2 linked regions of the Magnetofaba australis IT-1 genome follow. The protein of the gene in region 2 interacts with the protein of the main gene of each other region in a pairwise test. Links are inferred from orthologs where the notes say so. Each region holds a gene or a part of one and is shown on either strand. Other genes may lie near its edges.

What was found.
Region 1: the proteins of MAIT1_RS10460 (region 2) and MAIT1_RS05345 interact in binary tests that used the Escherichia coli proteins (3 or more experiments, as listed by UniProt). The link is inferred for Magnetofaba australis IT-1 from one-to-one orthologs.

What each region holds. Positions count from the first base shown.
Region 1 is NZ_LVJN01000016.1:40,392-48,248, reverse strand. What follows is about bases 2,977-5,746. They hold MAIT1_RS05345 (regulatory protein RecX), read right to left. Parts: upstream 4,702-5,746; coding sequence 4,252-4,701; downstream 2,977-4,251. Other genes in these bases: flhB (flagellar biosynthesis protein FlhB), read right to left, coding at 5,422-5,746; MAIT1_RS05335 (AbrB/MazE/SpoVT family DNA-binding domain-containing protein), read right to left, coding at 5,111-5,359; MAIT1_RS05340 (PIN domain-containing protein), read right to left, coding at 4,713-5,114; alaS (alanine--tRNA ligase), read right to left, coding at 2,977-4,156. In the rest of the region: MAIT1_RS05360 (hypothetical protein), read left to right, coding at 1-166; MAIT1_RS05355 (formyltransferase family protein), read left to right, coding at 163-1,005; more of alaS, read right to left, coding at 1,520-2,976; more of flhB, read right to left, coding at 5,747-6,540; flagellar biosynthetic protein FliR, read right to left, coding at 6,619-7,416; flagellar biosynthesis protein FliQ, read right to left, coding at 7,438-7,707. UniProt on the Escherichia coli protein: Modulates RecA activity through direct physical interaction. Can inhibit both RecA recombinase and coprotease activities. May have a regulatory role during the SOS response. Inhibits DNA strand exchange in vitro.
Region 2 is NZ_LVJN01000019.1:270,276-278,322, reverse strand. What follows is about bases 2,317-5,276. They hold MAIT1_RS10460 (flavodoxin), read right to left. Parts: upstream 4,093-5,276; coding sequence 3,541-4,092; downstream 2,317-3,540. Other genes in these bases: MAIT1_RS10450 (IS110 family RNA-guided transposase), read left to right, coding at 5,013-5,276; MAIT1_RS10455 (DUF4116 domain-containing protein), read right to left, coding at 4,161-4,673; MAIT1_RS10465 (hypothetical protein), read right to left, coding at 2,722-3,099. Also shown: MAIT1_RS10475 (sterol desaturase family protein), read right to left, coding at 1-815; MAIT1_RS10470 (ArsR/SmtB family transcription factor), read left to right, coding at 1,189-1,869; more of MAIT1_RS10450, read left to right, coding at 5,277-6,056; MAIT1_RS10445 (serine hydrolase domain-containing protein), read left to right, coding at 6,486-7,589; MAIT1_RS10440 (hypothetical protein), read right to left, coding at 7,597-8,047. UniProt on the Escherichia coli protein: Low-potential electron donor to a number of redox enzymes. Involved in the reactivation of inactive cob(II)alamin in methionine synthase.

The sequences.
Region 1 (7,857 bases), on a different replicon or contig from region 2:
TCGCAGGCAACTGGATTGGCGCTTTGTGAATGGCGCGTTGAAATTGACCGATTGGGATTTCCCCCGCTCCCTTCCCCGCCGTTACCGTCCCGGACTGGCCGCCATGGCGTGGGCCATCGCCGCCCAGGAGCAAGCCGTTCAACATCTGTGGGAGCAAGCGCAATGAGCGCCCCCTCTTCCGCTCCTTTGCGCGTGGCGATCCTGGCGCCCATGGATGGCAGTATCTATGCGCGCATGTTGCTGCATCAACTCCAGGACGAAGCCAACATCACCCCCTGCGCCATCGCCATTCGCACCCCATGGACCTGGAAGCGCATGCGCAGCGAGTTGCGTCGTGACGGCGCGCGTCTGCTGCGCAAGGTCAAACGCAAGATGGTGTTTGGCCATCGCGGCGAAACCTTGGTGTCCAATGGCGTGGAGACCCTCACCGCACTGGCCCGCACGCGCGGGCTGGAGGGTGTGGGACTCTCTCAACTGGCGCAGGTCGCTCAGGTTCCCGTCGCCACCTTTGCCGATCACAATGACCCCGATTGCCTTGGCTTCCTGCAACAGGCGCAGCCGGATGTCATCGCCTTTACCGGCGGTGGATTGATCCGCAAGAAGTTGCTCTCTTTAGCGCCTCATGGAGTGCTCAATGCGCATATGGGCATTCTGCCCCAGTGGCGCGGCATGGATGTGGTGGAGTGGCCGGTCCTTTCGACTCCACAACCCTTTGGCGCCGATCTGGGCATCACGCTGCATCGCATGGATTCCGGCGTGGATACCGGCCCGATTCTGCTGCGTCGGGTGTGCCAGGTGTTGCCGGAGGATGATTTCGCCCTCATCCGCCGCCGTCTGGAGCGCATGATGTGGGAGTGCATGCTTGACGCGCTGCGGGGATTGCGCGATGGCGCATTAACCCCCGAACCACAACTTCAAGAGCAGGGACGGCAGTACTATGTGATGCATCCGCGCATTGAAGAGTTAGCCAATCGGCGTTTGGCTGATTGGTTGGAGACACTTTGAGTCAATCGGGTTGAAGATGAAAGATATCGAGGGCTTCGCCCTCGAGCTCCCAACTTCCACACCTTGGGGCGCCGCCCCAAACCCCGCTGGGGCCACAGGCCCCAGACCCCGCCGCCGACCAGTCGGCGGCCAATATAGTCGCTAGCATTCAATAGTGAACATTTGGGCGCTGAAAGATATCGAGGGCTATGCCCTCGAGCTCCCAAGGTCAACATCCAAACCGTGGGCTCCGCCCACACCCGCTTAAGGGTCACAGACCCTTAAGAATCCCGACAAATTTCCGTTGGAAATTTGTCCCATAGTCAGCGCAAGTTCAGCCTGCGTCACGCAAACATTGAGCGATTTGGATGTGTGTCATTCTGGATTCAAGCGACTATAGTTAGCGCAAGCTCCACCGACGTCACGCAAACATTTTGGTCGTTTTGTGCAATCCTGGGTTTCGCTTGCCGAAACGTAAATCGGCCATCTCCCTAGGAAGATGACCGATTGGATTCCGCACTTATCAAATTTCAGTTTAGCCGAGCTGTTCCCCCAACCAACCGGGAACCGCCTTCAGCAGCGCCGCAATCCCCGCCGGATCGCTGCCGCCGCCCTGAGCCATGTCGGGACGTCCGCCGCCCTTGCCGCCCACGTGGGGCGCGGCGAACTTCATCAGATCGCCCGCTTTGACTTTGCCGGTCAGATCCTTGGTCACCCCGGCGATGAGGGCCACTTTGTCCTCCCCCGCCTGCGCCAGCAGAATCACCCCGGAACCCAGTTGATCGCGCAGACGGTCCAGCAGATCGCGCATCGCTTTGGACTCCACGCCCTCAATCTGCGTGGCCAGCAGTTTGACGCCGCCCACCTCTACGGCTTTGGCCAGCAGATCGCCCACCATGTCGCCCGCTTTGGCCGCCTGCATCTTCTCCAGCTCTTTTTCCAGCTCCTTCTGCTTGGTCAGCAGCTTTTCGATGCTCTCAGCCAGAGCGTCCGGGCGGGTTTTGAGCAGTTGCGCGGCGCTCATCAGCGCCTCTTTCTCATTGCGGAAGGTCTCCCGCGCCACCGGCCCGCACACGCCTTCAATACGGCGCACACCAGCCGCCACGGCGCTTTCGCTGGCGATGCGGAACACCCCCATGTCGCCGGAGCGGCCCACGTGGGTGCCACCGCACAGCTCCAATGAGTCGCCAATGCGCACCACCCGCACCTCATCGCCATACTTCTCGCCAAACAGCGCCATGGCCCCGGCGGCCACTGCCTCATCGGGGGTCATCACCGTGGTCTCTTGGGCGGCGTTGGCGCTGATGGCGGCGTTGACGCGATCTTCAATCTCATTCAACTCCGCAGGCGTCACCGCCTGGAAGTGGGAGAAGTCCAGACGCATGCGGCCATCGCTTACATGGGAGCCTGCCTGCTTCACATGCTCGCCCAACACCTGACGCAGCGCATGGTGCAGCAGGTGGGTGGCCGAGTGGTGCAGACGGATCAGATGACGGCGCACGGTGTTGACGTTGAACTCCGCCGCTTCGCCCACTTTGATGGCGCCTTTGGCCACATGGCCATGGTGCACGATGAGGTTGGGCAGCGGTTTTTGTGTATCCGTGACAATGAAGCGCGCGCCATCGGCGGTTTCGATCACGCCGGAGTCGCCTACCTGACCGCCCGACTCGCCATAGAACGGCGTCTGGTTGGCGATAAGCGAGCCCTTGTCGCCCTCGGCCAGGGACTCCGCCAACGCGCCCTCTTTGACCAGCGCCGCCACTGCGCCGCTGGCGCTTTCGGTCACATAGCCGAGGAATTCGCTGCCGCCCACCTTCTCCTGAACTTCGTGATAGATGGCCCCAACGCTCTCTTCGCCCGAGCCGGCCCAGGCGGCGCGGGCGCGCTTACGCTGTTCGGCCATATGGGCGTTGAAGCCCTCTTCATCCACGCCGATGTTGCGGTCGCGCAGAATGTCGGCGGTCAGGTCCAGTGGGAAGCCATAGGTGTCATACAGGGTGAACAGGGTCTGCCCATCCAGCACGTCGCCCGCTTTGAGACCGGCGGCGTTCTCCTCCAGAATCTTCAGACCGGCGCTTAAGGTTTTGGCGAAGCGCTTCTCTTCGGTTTCGATGATCAGGGCGATGGCGTTGCGCTGTTCGGCCAGCTCCGTATAGACGTCGCCCATGTGCGCGGCCAGCACCTCCACCAGTTGATGCATGAAGGGCTGTTCAATACCCAGCAGTTTGCCGTGGCGCATGGCGCGACGCATGATGCGCCGCAGCACGTAACCGCGCCCTTCGTTGGAGGGCAGCACGCCGTCGGCGATGAGGAAGCAGGCGGCGCGGATGTGGTCGGCGATCACCCGCAGGGAGACGCGCTGCTCATCGGAGCAGCTGACATAATCCACTCCGGCGATGGAGCCCGCCGCCCGCAGCAGCGGTTGGAACAGATCGGTGTCATAGTTGTTCTGCTTGCCTTGCATCACCGAGGCGATGCGTTCCAGACCGGCGCCGGTGTCGATGCTGGGTTTGGGCAGCGGATTGAGATTGCCGTCGCTATCGCGATCATACTGCATGAAGACCAGGTTCCAGATCTCCACAAAGCGGTCGCCATCCTCATCCTCCGAGCCGGGAGGACCGCCCGCCACGCTGGGGCCGTAGTCGTAGAAGATCTCCGAGCAGGGACCACAGGGACCGGTATCGCCCATGGACCAGAAGTTGTCGTTGGTGGGGATGCGGATCACCTTCTCCGGCGGCAGACCGACGTCCTGGGTCCAGATGTCGAAGGCTTCGTCATCTTCGCTGTAGACGGTGACCAAGAGACGCGCCGGATCCAGCTTCAGCTCTTCGGTGACGAAGCTCCAGGCAAAGGGAATCGCCTCTTTCTTGAAGTAGTCGCCAAAGGAGAAGTTGCCCAGCATCTCAAAGAAGGTGTGGTGACGCGCGGTGCGGCCCACATTCTCCAGGTCGTTGTGCTTACCCCCGGCGCGCACACACTTTTGCGAGGTGACCGCGCGGGTGTAGGGGCGCTTCTCTTCGCCGAGGAACACGCTTTTGAACTGCACCATGCCGGCGTTGGTGAACATCAGCGTGGGGTCGTTGCGTGGAATCAACCCGGAAGAGCGCTCATGGGTGTGTCCATGCTTCTGAAAATATTGAATAAACCGTTTGCGAATCTCATTGCCGGTCATGACTGCCTCATACGCTTGACAAGGGCGCGCCGCGCACAGGTCACGGGCTGGATCGTTCAAAAACGGGGAAGTATACCACAAGGAAGCGGGCGGCGTCAGAGCCCTAAAACGCTACGAATGGTCTCACTGTCAAATCCGCGCCGCAGGAGGAAATCATAGCGTCGTTTGATCTCCCGCCGATCTGTCGTGGATGCTTCGCCAAAGCGTTTGATCAGCGCCTGCAGCGCCTGTTCCCGGGGATCGTTCTCCGGACGCTCCAGCGCCTCATCCAGAGCCAGGTCGATGACGCCGTCGGCCACCCCTTTGGCGCGCAACTCCTGACGAATGCGCTGGGCGCCTTGGCCGCGTCCCAGGCGGCTTTTGACCATCATCGCCGCATAGCGGGCGTCATCCTGATAGCCCAACTCCTGACAACGCGCCAAGGCGGATTCCGCATCCTGGTGGGAAGCGCCGTTTTGCTTTAAACGACTCACCAACTCGCGGGCGCCGTAGTCGCGTCGCGTAAGCCAGCGCAACGCCTGATCATAGACCTCTGCGGCGTCCATATCCTGCTGTTTCAGCTGAGAAGGTGAAAGAATGGATTGTGCTTGGCCGCGTGTTTGTCCAGCGTGATGGTGTGACGGCATCCCGCCTGTTGATTGCTCAGAGCGATCAGACAATCCGGCAGATCCAGCGTATTCTCTCGAGCTTGAACCAAAGCAGCGCGCAGTAGGTCGATCCGCTCTACATCAAAATAGGCGGCGTTGGCGATGCGTTCGATGGTGTCGAGAATATCCCCATGGGAAATTTCATAGGCGGATCTGAGCACCCAGACCAGCTCACAAATCACAATCAGGGTGATGCGTCCCGGCGTTTGTGGCGTGCAGTGTTGTTGAATGTATTGCGTCGCCTGCTGCGCCTGTGTTGGTTCGTCCCAAGTGAGGAATCGAACCAGAACGTTGGTGTCCAGACCAATCATCGCGCCTGTTTTTTTGCCTCTGTGGCGATGGCGGCATCCATCTGTTCCAGTGTTACCGGCGCGCGTTTGGGTTGGTGCAGAATACCCGCCAATTCCGTGATATCCGCATTTAGGGGCGTGAGAATCACCGCGCCATCCGTTGTGAGTTGGAAAGAGACCTTATCGCCTGGATGCAGGTGAAAATGGTCCCGCACCGCCTTAGGCAGGGTGATCTGTCCTTTACTGGTGAGCGTTGCGGTGGGCATGGCGCGACTCCTGGGTTGACCCTTGATTCCTTACTCACAGTAAGGTGATCAGAAGAGGAGAATCAAGCGGTTTCCCGATGCACAGCGTTGCGATGCAGCACCCGCTGCGCCATCTGTTCGCTGCGTCCGCGCAGGTTGTAGACATAGGCCAGCACTTCGGCCACCGCCTTGAACAGTTGCGGCGGAATCGCCTGCTCCACCTCCACGTCGCGATAGAGGGTGCGCGCCAGCGGTGGGTTCTCCACCCGGGGAATGTTGTTCTCTTCGGCGATTTCGCGAATGCGCAGCGCAATATGGCCCTTGCCCTTGGCGATGAGCATGGGCGCGCTCATCTCGCCGGGCGTATAGCGCAGTGCAATGGCGTAGTGGGTCGGGTTGGTGATCACCACATCGGCCTTGGGCACCTCCTGCATCATGCGGCTCTGGGCCAATTCGCGCTGAATCTGCCGGATGCGCCCTTTGAGCAGCGGATCACCCTCCATCTGCTTCATCTCATCTTTGACCTCCTGCTTGGTCATGCGCATGCCTTTGATGTGTTCGTACTTCTGATAGATGAAGTCGAAAATCGCCATCAGAATGAACGCCACCGTCACCCGCCACATCACGGCGAAGGAGTCGGAGACCAGGGTGGAGAGCATCTCCGCAATGGTGGTGTCGGCCAATCCCATAATCTGTTCGGTGTTGTTCTTCACCCCCAGATAGACGGCGATGCCGACGATGATGATTTTGAAGACGGATTTGATCGCCTCCACCACCGAACGCATGGAGAACAGACGCTTGACCCCTTGAATGGGGTTGAGTTTGGAGAGCTTGGGCTGAATCGGCTCGAAGGTGAACAGCCAGCCGTGTTGAATCAGCGCGGAAAGGACCGCCATCACCACAAATACGCCAAAGAAGGGCGCCAGATCCACCAACATGGCGATGAGCAGCTCGCGCAGCAGGACGATCATGCCCGGTTGGGTCAGATCGCCTTGAATCTGCCCCGAGAGCAGAAACATCATCTTCTCTTGCAGGGAGAGCCAGAGATTGGAGCCCTGCAACCAGAACAGCGCCATGGCGGCGAACATCAGCACCGCTGTAGCCACCTCACGGGAGGTCACCACCTGGCCTTTTTGTCGTGCGTCGGCCAGACGTTTGCCTGTGGGTTCTTCTGTCTTCTGGTCCTTATCTTCGTCCGCCATGGCCAGCGCTCCCGTTGGGATTCGGCGTCTGTGCGTCGATATCCATTAAGCTGGTTGGAAGGATTGATCGGTTTGAATTTACCGGAGGTTCACCACGCTAAACGCCAGATTGGCGAACGCCTCCATCTCTCGCACCATCACCTGACTGAAGATCGCCAACGTCAGGCCCATGATGAAAAAGCCCATCATCTGCGCAATGGGCATGGCGACGAAAAACACCTGAATCTGTGGCGAAGCGCGGTTGATCAAGCCCATGCCCAAATAGAGGATCTTTGACGCCACCACTACCGGCGCAGCGATGAGAATCGACAGTTCGAACATACGCATGAAGCCCTGTAGCGCCGCCTCATACAGAATGGCGCTCTCGGGCAACCCCTGCCCCAACGGCAGACTGGTGAACGAACGCGCAATTCCTTCGAGCATCCAGTGGTGTCCGTTGACCGCCAGAAAGATCATCAGGCTGGTCATATAGAGCAGGTTGGAGAGCACGCCCTCCTGCACGCCGGAGGTGGGGTCCATCACCATGGCCATGGACAGGCCCATTTCGAAGCCCATGATGGTGCCCGCCACCTGCACCGCCACCAACACCCAGTGCGCCAGCATGCCCACAATGGCGCCGATGAGCGCCTCAACAAACGCCGTGGTTCCCAACTCCCACGCCGACGCGCCCCCCTCCCCCGGCCACGGCGGAACCAGGGGATAGATGACCAGCGTAATGGCCAGCAGCAGGGTGACGCGCACACGCATGGGGCCAATGGCGCGGGAGAAGAACGGCGCGGCCAGAAACAGCCCGGTCAGACGCGCCAGCACCAGCGCCATGCGCTCCACTTCGCCCACTGAGAAACCGAGAAAATCCATCAGCGCCATGGGATCCATGATCGGCTCCTGTCAGCGGCGCTAACCCAACAGCGTGGGGATGGAATTGAACAGGTTTTGGAAGTAATCCACCAGCGTCTGGATCATCCACGGCAGGGTGATCATCAGCGCCAGGAAGGTGGCGAGAATCTTGGGGATAAAGGTCAGCGTCATCTCCTGGATCTGCGTGACCGCCTGCAACAGCGAGATCGCTACACCGACGATCAGCGCGGTGACCAGCATGGGCGCGGAGATCATCAGCGCAATGCGCAGCGCTTCGAGCACCAGGGATTGGACTGTTTCTACGGGCATGTGAACAGGCTCTAGTGGCTTGTTTCATTCATGAGAGAACCGCGTGACGGACGGTTATCCGCCCATCATGCCCAGCGCGCCGCACAGGGGCAAGGCGTTATGTTAATCGCCATCTGTCTCTGCGTATTGTTTGTCTGGATTATACTCAGT
Region 2 (8,047 bases):
TACTCGCCGATATGGCGGGCGAAAGGCAGCTTCAACATGCCGATGAAGCCGTTGACCTGCTTCGGGTCACGGAAATGATCCAGACCCAACTCCATCTCTTCATGCCCCTCCGGCGGCTGGGCGAAGTAGGTGCCGAACAGGTGGTCCCACCAGGGCAGGTTGAAACCGAAGTTGGAATTGGCCAGGGGCGCATGGACCGAGTGATGAACCCGGTGCATGTCCGGGGTGACCACAAACCAGCGCAAAACCCGGTCGATCCCCTCGGGAAGGCGGATGTTGCCATGGTTGAACATGGCGGTGGCGTTGAGCAGCACCTCAAATATCATGACCGCCACGGCGGGGGGCCCCAGGACCATTACCACTGCTAGTTTGATCAACATCGACAGGACGATCTCGATGGGATGGAAGCGCGCTCCGGTGGTGACGTCGTAATCCAAATCAGCATGGTGCATGCGGTGCAGCCGCCACAGGACGGGGACGGCGTGGACCATTACATGTTGCAGGTAGATAGCGAAGTCCATCACCGCCACGGAGATGAAGGCGGCGAGCCACGTCGGGATTTCGAGGATGTTGACCAGGCCCCAGCCCTTTTCCTCTCCGGCCAGGGCCAAACCCACGGCTGCCATAGGAAAGAGCAGGCGCAACAGGACGGTATTGAAAACCACTATTCCCAGGTTGGCGCCCCAGCGTCCGGCCTTGGGAACCGTCAACCTGCGCCGGGGCGCTGCCAGCTCCCACAGGGCCACCAGGGCGAATACCCCGAAGAAAAACCCAAGGCGGATGAACTTCTCCTGCTCCAGCAGCATCTGCTCCACGGCGCACTCCTTTCAAGGCATGTATTCAATAGATCATTTGAATACATGAAGATTGAAGAGCCGTCAATCGTCATAATCCTTTGCGGAACCGAGGATGGCCAGAAAGCCAACCCATGTCAGATACTTGGAGAGACAGAGATCGTCGCTCAGTCAAGTGGACAAAACAGACACAGGGCCAATATCATCGGAGCCAAACCACCAAAAAAACAGGGGTTCCCACTCAACGGACCTGGAAACCCGCGACGTCCGACGTCAACCTGCGTCGTCTTTTGCTGAGTTTATAGGGGACACAAGAGCGGATGGAACAGGTTGGCGACCGGCCAGGGGTGTGATAGATTTATTCAATAAATTAGTTGAAAGCTTGAGACGCAACATGGGCACGACGAAACCTTTCAAATCCCTCATCTTCGAGCAGTTGGCCCGGGTCGGCAAAGCGCTGGCCCATGGCAATCGCCTGGAACTGCTGGAGTTCCTGGCCCAGGGCGAACGCTCTGTGGAAGCCCTGGCCCAAGTATCCAAGCTCACCGTGGCCAACACCTCTCAGCATCTTCAGATCCTGCGTCAGGCGGGGCTGGTTGAAACCCGCCGGGAGGGGCAACGGATCCATTACCGGTTGGCGGACGGTCGTGTGGTGGCGCTGCTGGCGGTGATGCGGGAACTGGCCGAAGATCATGTGGCCGACATCGAAAAACTGATCACCCTCTATCTGACCAGCCGGGACGGCATGGATCCCATCCCCGCCCGGGAACTGCTGGAGTTGGCGCGGGCGGGTTCGGTGACCGTACTGGACGTGCGTCCCGGGGAGGAGTACGCCGCCGGACACCTGCCGGGGGCGATCAACATCCCGCTGAAGGATTTGGAAGCCAACCTGGCCCGTTTTCCCGCCGGGCAGGAGGTTGTGGCTTACTGCCGGGGACCGTGGTGTGTGCTGGCGTTTGACGCCGTTGCGCAACTCCGCGCCCGCGGCGTCAAAGCGCGTCGGCTTCAGGACGGATTACCGGAATGGCGGCTGGCTGGGTTGCCTGTGGAGTTGGGCTTTAACTCAAACGAGTAACCATTCCGCTTCTCCAGTAGTAGGATCCGACGATCCCTCCGTGGTCCGTCTGGCTCCGGATCGCCCCTGCCCCACCCAAAAACGCCATCTGAGAATGAACAGGAGAGATCAACCCGGATGAAATATGCTGAACCGACCTTGGTCCTGACCATGATTTAGAGTTTTTCTGGGAAATCGGCGTGATCAGTGACGCTTCGATTGCCGATTACAGATTATGGTCTTTTTTCGTTCCGGGATCAGTTTGCAATGACAAGATGTTCGTTTCATGTAAATCACAAAGATGTGTTATAGCATTGTTTATAATAATCTTATCACTAACCGAGCATGTTTCACTTCTTCTGGACCCATCATTTTTGGTTTCCAATCTCGTGTCAAACCCCTCTCCATTGCAGGCGCAACATTCTCCAGAGACGGTTTGTTTCGGGAGTCGAATCCTCCACCAAGATTCCGCGCAAGCGGCGAAGCCCAAGCCATTGATTTGGCTTGGGCTTTTTCGTGAGTTGAGGATGGATGTGAAAACCGCCCAATTGGTCTGAAATGGTCTGGTTTGGGCTGCGTTTGGTCACAACTGGGTCACAAAGTATTTTTTATGGAAACACAATCTGTTTTGGTCTGACATAATAGGCGGTAGGCGTCTCGCAGCCAGCCGGAAGCACATAGGAGAAACCTCAATTTCGTACGGGGGAAATCAGCCATGCACAACCCAACAATTAAAATCCTTTCAGTCCTAATAGTTTCCATTTTTTTATTATTATCAAGTGGGTGCTCCTCAATTGATAAAGGAATGATGTCATTAAGCGTAAAATCCCGGATGATTCCATAAGCGTGCCACCAGACCGCCAATGTAAAGCGTCAGCGAATTTTCTCCGAGCAGATGTCGTATCGCGCCATTGGCGACTGGATAAGACCGAGAAAGGGCAGATTCATCTGGCGGCACTTCTGCCCCGGCGAAAGGGTATAGACGATATGGGTCTTGCCGTAGTCGCTGCCATTGAGCGAACTGCACAGAGACGCGGCCCCGCTGCTACACGTTTTCCTGTTGCCAAACGACACATAGCGCCAAAGATATTTATGGCTTGCAGGGCAACGCACTTTTTCACAAGGGACTGAAGTTTGCCACCTATTGGCTGTTGACATGCCCGCCACCACAAAATTGTCCGCCATGGCGCCGCCAACCCCCATTGCGAAGATCAAAACCACGCCCAGACCACCGACTTGAAACCTCTTCACACCACCCCCCATTTGCCTTGCAAACCAAGCGGAATCGTTTGTGAACGCCCACCCAAGCACGCCGTCATCCTCTGATGAGTCGCCAATTCTTAGAAAAGGTAGCCGTTTTGCCTGAAGCCAACAAAAACCTGATGCGGAAAACAACACTTGAAATATTGATACTACGCCTATAATCAATGAAAGTAAAAATCGTACATAAGCGATTTCGAAAATGAAAGATATCGAGGGCTGCGCCCTCGAGCTCCCAACAACCACACCGTGGGGCGCTGCCCCACACCCTGCTGGGGGCCGGCCCCCAGACCCCGCTGCCGACCAGTCGGCGGCCAATAGTCAGCACAAGCCCGGCCTGCGTCACGCAAATATTGGCGGATGTGTGCAATCCCCAGTAAAAAAGCCAACAGGGACTCTCTGTTGGCTTTTTTTGCTGGCGCGGATTGTGGATCACACAGACGGCAAACCCAGCTCCGGGGTGATGAGCTTGAGCCATTCATTCAATCGCTCATCGGTCTTCATGTGCTCCACATCGTTATCCAGGGCCAGCCCGACAAACTGACCGTCCGGCCCAATCGCTTTGGATTCGTTGAACACATAGCCGTCACTGGGCCACTGGCCGATGCACTTGGCGCCGCGCGCGGCGATGAACTCATGCAGAATGCCCAAGCCATTGCAGAACGTATCCGGATACTTCTCCTGACACCCCAGGCCATACAGCGCCACGGTTTTGCCGGTGAAGTCCGCATTGGCCGCTTCCAACTTGGGCAGAAACTCCAACCACCCCTCCATCTGCGCGGTGCTGGCCAAGCCCGGCAAACGCCCATCCCGCAACGTCGACGTACCGAGAATCAAGCGGTCATACGCCAGCATATCCTCGGGGGTGATACGATTGACGTTGAGGGGCTTGTCGATGGCGTCGGGGTAGCGTTTTTGGATCATTTTCGCAATTTTGCGGGTACTGCCGGTGTCGGTGCCAAAAAACAGACCAATGGAAGACATGAAACACACTCCTGAAAGGGGAGAAAAACTGAATTTCAAAATAGCATTTTGCCCAGCCGCCTCAAACCCTATTCCGGATTGCTGGGCGACTCCCGCACAAACCGCGCGGCGCGTTCATCCTGCGCCAGTGCAGCGCGACAGATCTCTGGCGTCTGCTGTTTGACAAACGCCAGCGCCAACCCATCCTGTCGCACTGCGGCCAGGCATAGCTCTGGCGTCTGCTGGCGCACGAAACGCAACGCCAATCCATTGCGCTGAACAGCGATTAAGCACAGTTCCGGCGTCTGCTCGCGCACCGCCTCCAGCGCCCGCCCATCCTGACTCACCGCCGCCTCACAGAGCGCAGGCGTCTGCTGGCGCACAAACCGCAACGCCCGCCCATCCTGCCGCACCGCCGCTTCACAGAGTTCCAGCGTCTGCTCGCGCACATGCTCCAGCGCCCAGCCGTTCTGCCCCACGGCGGCCAGACAGAGCGCGAGCGTCTGCTCCCGCACAAACTCCAACGCCAAACCGTAACGTTGCACAGCGGCCAGATGATCCGCGTCAGTGGGATACTCCTCGTCGAATTCATCCTGATCCATGCCGACTTCTCCTCCTGCGCCAATGAGATTATTCCAGACTTTATCCCTATGATTGCGCAACTGTTCGGCGGAATATGGTTCGCATTGATAGCAAACCGGAAAATCTTAATCTGAATTCATCGTGTATAACCATGCGAAACCAATACGGCACAAAATGGCAATGTTTGCGTGACACATTTCGGTCTGCGCTGACTATTGGCCGCCGACTGGTCGGCGGCGGGGTCTGGGGGCCGCGCCCCCAGCGGGTGTAATGGAATGGTCCGCTCCGCTACCCAAACGGCCTCGCAATGGGCCAAGATGGTGATGTGTTTTTCCATCTAAACGGAGTCGGAGCGGACCATGAGCAATCATATCGAAAACGGACAGGTACGGGTACTGGGGATTGATCTGGGCAAGAGCGTGTTTCAGTTGCATGGCGTCGATGCGCGCGGCAAGAGCGTTCTGAAACAGCGCTTGAAACGAGATAAGTTACTGGAGTTCATGGCGCAACTGCCGCCGTGCCTGGTGGGGATGGAAGCCAGTAGCGGCGCGCATCACTGGGCGCGGAAATTTCAGGGATATGGGCATGAAGTGCGTTTGATGGCGCCGCAATATGTGAAGCCCTACGTGAAGCGGCACAAGAACGACAGCGTGGACGCTGAGGCGATATGTGAAGCGGTACAGCGTCCGAATATGCGTTTTGTGGGGATCAAAAGCGTTGCCCAGCAAGAAATTCTAGCGTTGCATCGGGTGCGCAGTCTGGCGGTGAAGAACCGCACGGCGTTGGTGAACCAGATTCGCGGACTGCTTGCCGAGTATGGGATTGTCTTTCCCAAGAGCATCAAGCAGGCGCGGCGGGCGATTGTGCTGATTTTGAGTGATGAGAGCTCGGAAATGAGCGCCAATTTTCGCGTAATTCTGGAGGATGAGCGCGATGAGCTGGCGCATTTGGATGAGCGCATCGGCAAATATGAGCGTGAGATTGAGGCGCTGGCCAAGGCGGAGCCGCAGTGTCGATTGCTGATGACGATCCCGGGAGTGGGACCGATCACGGCGACGGCGCTGTTGGCGTCGGTGGGGGATGTGCGGGCGTTTAAGAATGGCCGGGAGCTGTCGGCATGGATAGGGTTGGTTCCAAATCAGCACTCCACAGGGGGCAAGGCGTGGCTGACGGGGATCAGCAAGCGGGGAAACGGTTATCTTCGCACCCTGTTGATTCATGGGGCGCGGGCGGCTTTGCGCGTGTGTGAAAACAAGCCGGATCGCCGCAGCCAATGGGTGGTGTCGGTGTCGGAACGCCGCGGCGCGAATAAAGCGGTGGTGGCGCTGGCCAACCGCATGGCGCGCAGCGCGTGGGCGATGCTGGTGAAGCAGGAGGCCTATGGGGCCAGCGCCGCTGTGTAGAGAGAGCGCAATACAACTCTAAAAGAAAAACAGGCCGATAAGGAAAGAGAAAGAGATCCCACCAGCCAGGTTGCGAGAGAGAGTCGAGATTGATGGCGTGAAACGGCATAGCCCTGCGTGGTCAAGAACCTGTTTCGCCCAAGGGCCCATAGAGGCCGAGGGTGTGTTGAGGAGGGCCACGCGCAAATTCCATCAGGGCCAGAGGGCGACAAGCCCCTCATCAACAGGCCGGATACATGGGCGCGACTAAGCCTCACACATCAGTGGACATTTTCTCTTGCCGTGGCGGAGCGGACCATACATGGGCAGCGCCCACGGTGTGGCTGTTGATCTTAGGAGCTCGAGGGCAGAGCCCTCGATATCTTCCATGTTCCCGTCAATGAAATGTGCGATTTTGTCTTCCCCTGTCTCAAAGGACCGTCCTGCAGCATGAACAGACGTCAATTTCTCGCTTCCACCGCCTCGTTGGCCGCCCTGCCCGTCATCACGCCAACGCCTGCCATCGCTGCTAGCCGCAGCGCCAAAATCGCGCAATATGTGGAGGCGTATCGGCGTGAATTCTCGGTGGTTGGCGTGGCCATGGCGATTTCGCGCAAGTCTGAGCTGATCTTCGCCCAAGGCTTCGGTCACGCGGACAGGGAGGCGCAAATCCCCATGCAGCCGCACCACCGCATGCGCATCGCCAGCGTCTCCAAACCCTTCACCTCGGCGGCAATCTTCTCGCTGATTCAGGCGGGCCGTCTCGGCCAGCACGACCGCGTCTTCGGCGCCAACGGTCTACTCCCCCAATACCGCTCTTTTGAAGATCCCCGGGTGGAGCGCATCACCGTCGACCATCTGCTCACCCACACCTGCGGCGGTTGGTCCAACCGGTCCAAGGACCCGATGTTCCGCAACAAGGCGCTTTCGACTCAAGAGTTGATTCGCCATACCCTCAAGACCCGAGCATTGGACGCCGACCCCGGCGCGCAATACGCCTATTCGAACTTTGGCTTCTGCGTGCTGGGGCGCGTCATTGAAGCGATCACCAGCGCTCCCTACGATCACTATGTGAAAGAGCGCTTCTTTGGTCCCATCGGCGCCTACTCGCTGGAGATCAGCGGCAACACCGAGACTGAGCGCCTACCCGGCGAAGCCAAATACTACACCGGCGCCGGGGAGTTCTCCCCCTATGCAATGAATGTGCGCCGCATGGACGCCCATGGCGGCTGGGTCGCCTCGCCCACGGACCTGATTCGCTTTTTGAATCATGTGGATGGATTTCCCACGCCGCCGGACCTGCTGTCGGCGCAATCGATTCAAGCGATGACCACGCCCAACCCTGTGAGCCGGAACTACGCCCGCGGCTGGCGGGTGAACAAGCACAACAACTGGTGGCACTCCGGCTCACTGCCTGGGACGACCTCCTTCATGGCGCGCATCGCCAATGGCGATTGCTTTGCCGCCATCACCAACTCACGCCTCACCGAGCAGAAGCGGGAGATGGCCTCAAAACTGGACCGCTTGATGTGGAAAGTGGCGCGCGCGCTGTGACCTGCCGTCAGCCAGAGGATGGGGCCTCGCCAATCTTTGCCAACAATGTGGAGAGGTCTCTGCGCACCGAGGCGTGGGTATACTCATCCTCCGGGTGGGCGGGCTGATCGGGCTGCTGAAAATGGGGCCGCTCGTGATAGCGTTGCCCCCAGTAGACATCCACCTGCCGCACGAACTCCTGCAACGCGCTCTCGTCGGCCAGAATGGTCTGGATGATCGCCTCCAGAGCGCGCAGCGGTTGCGACTCAAAACGGTGCAGCAGGGCAGCGCTCTCCTTGACGCGGCGACGCAGCAGCGCCGTGAGCGCGCCGGACGAATCGGTCAGGTGATGCTCTACAAAGTGGTCGATCTCCGTCGCCGCCTGCACCGCGCGCGGCACCGGAGAGGCCCCCTTCATCAGGCCCCCCGCCTGCCGCCCAATGGCGGCATTCAGGCTGAACTTCTGGTTGGCCGAGAGC